Regions from separate parts of the Pseudoalteromonas sp. CuT4-3 genome, predicted to be linked through region 2. Evidence: predicted binding sites of a transcription regulator. Region 2 holds the regulator's gene; the other holds the start of a gene.

Region 1 (4,026 bases), 1.3 Mb from region 2:
ATTTTATTACAGCCGGCAAACACGCCGTTGTTATCTCGGTAATAAAATAAATCGGGGGAAGAGTCGACAATAGAGCGAAGGAGCATGCCTTGCTGAGCAAGTTCTTGTTGTGTTTTTTTACGCTCTGCTATTTCGCGGCGAAGCTCTTCAATGGCGCGATGCTTGGCATGAAAAGCCATTTTTCGCTCATCTATTTCAATGTTGAGGCGGTTGATATTATCTTTTAATGTTTGATTTAACAGCTTTTCTTGTTTTGTGGCGCTGTCTAAATAAGCGTATGAGGCATCTAATTGTCTAATCGAGTTGAGTAAAATACTGATCATAAAGGGAGATACAACCGCGGTAAAAAATACCACAGCTAAAATATCAACTAAATTAACCTCACCCAGTGCCACATAATAAAACATACTCGACAATATAAGCGACACGCCTAATAAAAGCGCGTAGCACATTGCCGCGGTTTTTAACTCACCAAAGCGAGTTATTAAACTAGAAAGTACTCGAGCCCAAGGGCTCAAAGAAGAATCGGTCATAGGTCAGTGTATCTCGTTACTAGGCATAAATAAAAAGTGCCTATTAATAGTCAAACGCATTTTGCAGCAGATTTTAGCATTTTTCTATTAGCTATATTCATGTTGTGCGACAAAAACAGAAAATTTTCATGTTTACTTTTGCCTACTTGTTAAACTCATCATTTCAGCAATAAATTATTTAGTGTAAAATGCTGCGCTTTATTATGACCAATAACGAGTAGCGCACATGCAAACCAACATGCCCGATATAGCTGATACGGCTCCCGCCTTACAAACAGGTAAGTTAGACTGGGTTGGTATGGGCGAAATAGAACTGCCATTTATTTTTGAATCGAAAGATTTAGCACCCGTTACCGTTAACGCAAAAGCGCGTGCCTTTGTTAATTTGCATAAAGAAGACGCTAAAGGCATTCATATGTCGCGTTTATTTTTAGCGCTTGATTTACTCTCAACAGAGCAACAAGTTAACCCACAAACTTTAGCTCAAGCACTCGATACTTTTATCACCAGCCACGAAGGATTAAGTGACAAAGCCCAAATAGAGTTTAAATTTGAGTTACCGCTGCGTCGTAAATCGTTATTAAGCGGTAAAGCAGGTTGGAAAAGCTACCCAATTACCCTAACCAGCACTATTGAAGATAGCGTAATTAGCTACGAGCTAAGCGTGGATGTTACTTATTCATCAACCTGTCCATGCTCTGCAGCACTTGCTCGCCAGCTTATTCAGAATGCTTTTAGCGAAAAGTTTAATCAAGAAACACTTAATCAAAAAGATGTTTTAGCATGGCTAGGTACAACGCAGGGTATTGTGGCAACGCCTCACTCACAGCGTTCAATTGCAAACGTTAAAGTAAAGCTAGACAACACGATTAGTGAATTTGACGTAGTAAATTTAATTGATACATTAGAAGCTGAACTAAAAACCCCCGTACAAGCGGCAGTAAAACGTGAAGATGAGCAAGAATTTGCCCGCCTTAACGGTCAAAATTTAATGTTTTGTGAAGACGCTGCACGTAAAATTAAAGCGGTTCTTGAAAACGATAATTTTAGTGATTACTGGCTGCAAATTAATCATTACGAATCACTCCATGCGCATGATGCAGTCGCTATTGCCGTTAAAGGAATTGAGGGCGGTTACAAAGCCTAACAGCCCTGCTGCATTAATAATAAATACATACGGTAATTAGCCATAACAACCAATTTTTAGGCACGTAAATTGCTTTACTTGAGCAGTGTCAATTTGTTGTTATGGAGTTACCGTATGGAATTCGCTTTATTATCAATTTTAGTATTAGTGGTTGGGGCCTCTGTGGTTGCGTCAAAATTTAGTGATGATGGCGGCAATCCCTATCCTTTTACCCGCAAACAAACCGTGTTTACACAGGTTGAGGGTGCATTTTTAAATCTTTTAGAGCGTGCGGTAGGCGATCAATACAAAATTGTGAGCCGCGTCAAACTCATCGATGTAATCGACTGCAAGCAAGGCCTCTCAGCTAAATCAAAACGTGCAGCTTTAGCTAAAGCTAAAAATAAGCAACTCGATTTTGTGCTGGTAGATAAAGAAAAAATGACGATAGTGGCAGCGGTCGATTTAGTTAACAACGCCAATAAAGATGGCCATAAAGCGCAGCGCGACTGGTTTGTAAACGGCGCTTTAGAATCCGCTGGCATTCCACATATTCGTATGAAAGTAAAATCAGGCTACCGCCCTTCTGAGGTGCGCGATGCAATTATGTTTAAATTAGGCAAACCTGCAGCGGTGCAATCGGCTCGTCCAACACGTAATCGTGTAATTAAACCTGCGGTATTGTCACCTTCTCAGGCTAAAGCCCAAACCACTGCGTTAGCCGAAATTTAAAATAGAATTAAATACTCTCCTAAAAGTATTTAAAGCGAGCCGTAAAACAGCTCGCTTTTTTGTTTTTTATTGCTAACTTCACGTATAATCTACGTATTCAAACTCAGGAATCAAACACTATGAATGTTGGTATTATTGGCGCAATGGAGCCAGAAGTTAAAATTTTACGTGAAGCAATGCAAAACCCACAAGTGCTAACTAAAGCAGGGTTTACCTTTTACACAGGCGAATTAGCAGGTAATACAGTAACACTTGTGCAATCGGGTATTGGTAAAGTGGCATCAACGATTGCAACCACGTTATTAATTGATAACTTTAATCCTGACTGTGTTATTAACACAGGTTCTGCCGGTGGCTTTGATCCCTCTTTAAGTGTTGGCGATGTTGTTATCTCTTCAGAAGTACGCCATCACGATGTAGATGTAACCGCTTTTGGCTACGAAATTGGCCAAGTTCCACAAATGCCAGCAGGCTTTGCCGCACACCCAAAACTAGTTGAAGCTGCCGAGCAAACCATTGCGCAAATTAGCGAAGTAAAAACCTTAGTCGGCTTAATTTGTACGGGTGATTCATTTATGTGTGACCCAGTGCGAATTGATAAAGCACGCAGCGACTTTCCTACAATGCTTGCAGTAGAAATGGAAGGCGCATCTATTGCACAAACGTGTTTTGCGCTTAATACGCCATTTGTGGTTATTCGCTCTATGTCTGACATTGCCGGTAAAGAGTCGCCGCAATCGTTTGAAGAATACCTAGAGACTGCATCAATCAATTCATCAAAAATGGTTGTTGCACTATTGGAAAAACTAACAAAAGTTACGCTGTAAATGCTAAGCAATATCGTTCAAAACCATTTGGACTTTATTGCCTTTTTTGTGGCGCTCATTGCTGAGCGCTTTTTCCCGTTAAAAAGCTGGTATCACCCTAATACAGTATTAACCGCTATATTTAGTGCTATAGGAAAACGGGTTTATAAACCAAGTGAGCCTAAAAGTTACCTTTATTTAGCCTCCACTCTTGCCTGTGCGCTAGTTTTAAGCGTTATTCTTATTATTATTGTGTTACTGCTTGAATTTGCCTTTTATCCTGAGCTGCTCGCGGGCCTCATTTTATATTTGTGCCTAGAAAGCAAAGCGATTGAAAAAAAAGCCCTGCGTGTTGCAAAGTTAGTAAAACAAAACCAAAAATCTACCGCGCGTGAATTAGTAAAGCCACTGCTTGCCCGAGAGGTCAATAAGCTCTCAGCAACAGGTATTATTAAAGCTTTAATTGAAAGCTTAATTTTACGAGCTGCCCGTAATTACTTTACCGTTATATTTATATTTTTATTACTTGGGCCAATTGCCACTTTAGCGTATCGGCTACTGACTTTAATGCAGCATGCTTGGCGCGCCGATATATCACCTAATAGCCACTTTTTAAAACCGCTTAAACTACTTTTGTTTATAATCGAATTTATCCCCGTACGCTTACTTGCATTAACCATTGCCGCAAGCAAAGCCAGTAAACAAAGTATGCATTATATAAAGCACTATGGCAGACACTTTTATCAAACAAATACGGGGTGGATTTTAAGTGTGTGCTCCGCCTCTATTGGCGTACAGCTAGGCGGCCCTGCGGTTTATTTTGGTAAGC
Region 2 (4,026 bases):
AATATATTATGACCAATAAACTCACTAAAATACTTATTATCCCATCGCTAATGCTTGCATTTAGCGCCTCTGCTGCTGAGCCTGCTGCTCAACCGCCAGCAAATCAAATTTCTATTAGTGCAGACCGTCAAGAAGGCCAACTTAAAGAAAACGTAGGTATTTTTGAAAAGAACGTCGAAATTGTGCATGGTAATCGCAAAATTACAGCCGACCGACTTGAAGTACATAAACGTGAAGACTTAGGGGATAACAAACAACTCCTTATTGCCACTGGCAGCCCAGCCTACTTCGAAGAAAAACAAGACGATGGTACCGTAATGAGCGCCAGTGCAAACGAAGTACGTTACGACGTAGCAAAGCGCTTTTTAACGCTTGTTGGCGATGCTGAAGTCGCACAAGCCGGTCAAAAAATTAATGCTAAAAGTATTACCTACGATATGCAGCAGCAGCTTATTAGCGCAGAAAAAGACGAAAACTCTACGGATCGTGTCCACACAATTTTAGTGCCTGTTGAAGCAAAAATTAAAGAAAAAACAGGTAACGAAGGTCAACCATGAGCACCTTAAAAGCAGAACTATTAGCAAAAAGCTATAAAGGCCGCCAAGTTGTAAAAAATGTAGGCCTTGAGGTAGAAGCCGGCAGCATTGTTGGCTTATTGGGCCCTAATGGCGCAGGTAAAACCACCACCTTTTACATGATTGTAGGGTTAGTACCTAGCGACAAAGGTAAAATTTCTATTGATGATAACGACATTACGTTATTACCTATGCACAGCCGCGCCCGCTTAGGCATTGGCTATTTGCCGCAAGAGTCATCAATATTTAGAAAGCTGACAGTTTATCAAAACTTAATGGCTATTTTAGAAACGCGTAAAGAGCTCAATAAAGCCGCGCGAGAAGAAACGCTTAACAACTTACTTGATGAATTTAGTATTCAGCATATTCGCGATAGCCAAGGTATGGCGCTTTCTGGTGGTGAACGCCGCCGTGTAGAAATTGCCAGAGCACTGGCAGCAAACCCTAAATTTATTTTATTGGATGAGCCTTTTGCTGGTGTTGATCCGATTTCAGTGTTAGATATAAAGAAAATAATAGAACATCTTAAAAACCGTGGCATTGGCGTATTAATTACCGATCACAATGTAAGAGAAACCCTTGATGTTTGTGAAAAAGCCTACATTGTTTCTCATGGGGAGCTAATTGCATCTGGCACCCCAGAACACGTATTAAATGACAAAACTGTACGCGATGTTTATTTAGGCGAGCAATTTAGGCTGTAACATTTAAGCCATACCTACAAGCATCTGCTAATATTAATTATAACAACATAAAAGGATTGTTAGAGATACATGAGGCAATCATTACAGCTGCGCATGGGCCAGCAACTTACAATGACTCCACAATTGCAACAAGCGATTCGCTTGCTGCAGCTCAGTACATTGGATCTCCAGCAAGAAATACAAGAAGCACTTGATAGCAACCCGCTATTAGAAGTAGAAGAGCAAGATTACACGGAAGAGTCGGCTGGAAAAAATGAACAAAAAGCAGATACGGATGATGTAACCGTAAGCGCATCGGCTGACGATACAACCAGCGAGTACGAGCAAGACAGTGGCGAAGCTTTAAATAAAGACACCGTTAGCGATGATATGGCAATGGATGTAACTTGGGATGAGTACATGAGCGCAGCCCCTGCGGCATCCTCAGGCCCAATGCCGGAAGATGAGTCTATTTATCAAGGTGCCTCTACTGAAACGCTACATGAGTATTTAATGTGGCAGCTTCAGCTTACTCCTTTTAGCCCAACTGATGAAGCCATTGCTATTGCCATTGTAGAAGCTGTAGATGACTCGGGTATTTTAACGCTAAGTTGTGAAGAGATTTTAGAGAGCTTTAACCAAGAAAACGATGACGAAGTTGAAGTTGAACTTGATGAAATAGAAGCCGTTTTAAAGCGTATTCAGTTATTTGACCCTGTAGGTATAGCCGCGCGCAGTTTACAAGAGTGCTTGTGCATTCAGCTAAACCAGTTTGATAAAGACACCCCTTTTATAGAACAAACTAAAATGATCTTAACCGATCACATTGATCTATTAGCGGCACGCGACTATCGTACATTAATGAAAAAGACTAAGCTTAAAGAAGACGAGCTTAAAGAGGTCATGACCCTAATACATACCCTCAACCCAAAACCTGCAGATACAATAGTAAGGGAAGAGTCGGAGTATGTAATACCAGATGTGTCGGTTAAAAAAATAAAAGGCCGCTGGGTGGTAGAGCTAAACCCAGATAGCATGCCAAAAATACGCGTAAATAGTCAGTACGCGGCTATGTCACGTACCGTTAAATCAAGTGGTGATAGCCAATTTATTCGTTCTCACTTACAAGAAGCTAAATGGTTTATAAAAAGCCTTGAAAGCAGAAACGACACGCTGCTCAAAGTAACAAACTGTATTGTAAAACAGCAACAGGCATTTTTTGAACATGGCCCAGAAGCCATGAAGCCAATGGTTTTAAACGATGTTGCTGAAATGGTAGAAATGCATGAATCGACAATTTCGCGTGTTACTACGCAAAAATATATGCATACGCCACGTGGTATTTTTGAGCTTAAGTATTTTTTCTCAAGCCACGTAAGCACTGAAAACGGCGGCGAGTGTTCATCAACCGCAATACGTGCCCTAATTAAAAAGCTAATTGCCGCGGAAAACTCAGCTAAACCATTGAGTGATAGTAAAATTGCGGATATATTGGCAGAGCAAGGAATTAAAGTAGCTAGACGCACAATAGCAAAATACCGTGAATCGCTAGCTATTCCACCGTCAAATCAGAGAAAGAGTTTGATATAAGACGTAAAAAACAAAGAGGAAATGCTTATGCAACTAAACCTAACTGGTCGTCACGTAGAAGTAACTGATTCACTTAGAGACTATGTAAATAATAAATTTGCAAAGCTAGAAAGGCACTCAGATCATATTAGCAATGTGCATGTCATTCTCGATGTAGAAAAACTCAACCAAAAAGCAGAAGCGACTATTCATGTAAGTGGCGCAGATTTATTTGCCTCAACAGAGCACCAAGATATGTATGCCGCTATAGACTCGTTGATTGACAAGCTCGATCGTCAAGTCATAAAACATAAAGAGAAGCTTGCTAGACACTAATATTATGAAATTAAGTACATTAGTATGCCAGGACTGCAGCAAAGCTGCGGTCCTTTTTAGTAGTAAAAAAAGAATTTTAGAGTTTATCAGTGAGCTTGCTCATGAAAAGCTCCCCTACTTACCACAACAAGATATTCTTAATGCGCTGGCAAGTAGAGAAAAGCTAGGCAGTACTGGTATTGGCCGGGGTATCGCCATCCCTCATGGCAGAATGGGTGGCGTAGAAGAGCCGCTGGCTTTAGTACTTGTTAGCGACACGCCTGTTAACTTTGACGCTATTGATAACTGCCCTGTTGATATTTTTGTTGCACTCATCGTACCAGATGGCGATAACCAACAGCACCTAAAGACTCTGGCAACCATAGCTGATAAACTGAGCAACAAAGAATTTTGTAAACAGCTGCGTAGTGCTAAAACCGATGCAGAGCTGTATCAAGTAATTGTTGATCAATCGTAGTAAATACTAAGGGCTATAAATGGAGTTAATTATCATAAGCGGCCGTTCTGGTTCAGGTAAGTCGGTTGCTTTACGCGTGGTTGAAGATTTAGGCTATTATTGCGTAGATAATATTCCGGTCAACTTACTGCCCTCTTTAGTGCGAAGTGTTTCAGATAACTATGACAAAATAGCCGTTAGTATAGATGTTCGTAATATCCCCAAAGAACAAGACGAATTTAACGATATTCTCGAGTACCTTCCTGACTTTGCTAAACCCACACTGTTTTATTTAGATAGTGATGATCAAACACTGATCAAACGTTTTTCAGAAACACGCAGGTTACACCCTTTATCCATCGATTCGCTGCCGCTTGATTTAGCAATAAAAAAAGAAAAAGAACTGCTTGATGTACTCGTAACGCGC

Evidence for each region. The regulator sigma-54, encoded in region 2, starts transcription at its own class of promoters, with help from an activator protein. The targets are predictions, from matches to a motif close to GTTGGCACGNNNNTNGNNT.
Region 1: a site for sigma-54 is predicted at 1,737-1,755, ahead of VOI46_RS03120 (DUF2726 domain-containing protein). Genes of this name have one in related genera too.

The regions. Positions count from the first base shown of each region.
Region 1 covers NZ_CP142030.1:702,154-706,179, reverse strand. Annotated here, with positions in the region: gene arcB (aerobic respiration two-component sensor histidine kinase ArcB) at 1-533, opposite strand, end outside; gene folE2 (GTP cyclohydrolase FolE2) at 760-1,680, shown strand; gene VOI46_RS03120 (DUF2726 domain-containing protein) at 1,795-2,391, shown strand; gene mtnN (5'-methylthioadenosine/S-adenosylhomocysteine nucleosidase) at 2,511-3,218, shown strand; gene ampE (regulatory signaling modulator protein AmpE) at 3,219-4,026, shown strand, end outside.
Region 2 covers NZ_CP142030.1:3,032,032-3,036,057, forward strand. Annotated here, with positions in the region: gene lptC (LPS export ABC transporter periplasmic protein LptC) at 1-19, shown strand, start outside; gene lptA (lipopolysaccharide transport periplasmic protein LptA) at 9-557, shown strand; gene lptB (LPS export ABC transporter ATP-binding protein) at 554-1,279, shown strand; gene VOI46_RS14030 (RNA polymerase factor sigma-54) at 1,349-2,848, shown strand; gene hpf (ribosome hibernation promoting factor) at 2,876-3,163, shown strand; gene VOI46_RS14040 (PTS sugar transporter subunit IIA) at 3,168-3,620, shown strand; gene rapZ (RNase adapter RapZ) at 3,640-4,026, shown strand, end outside.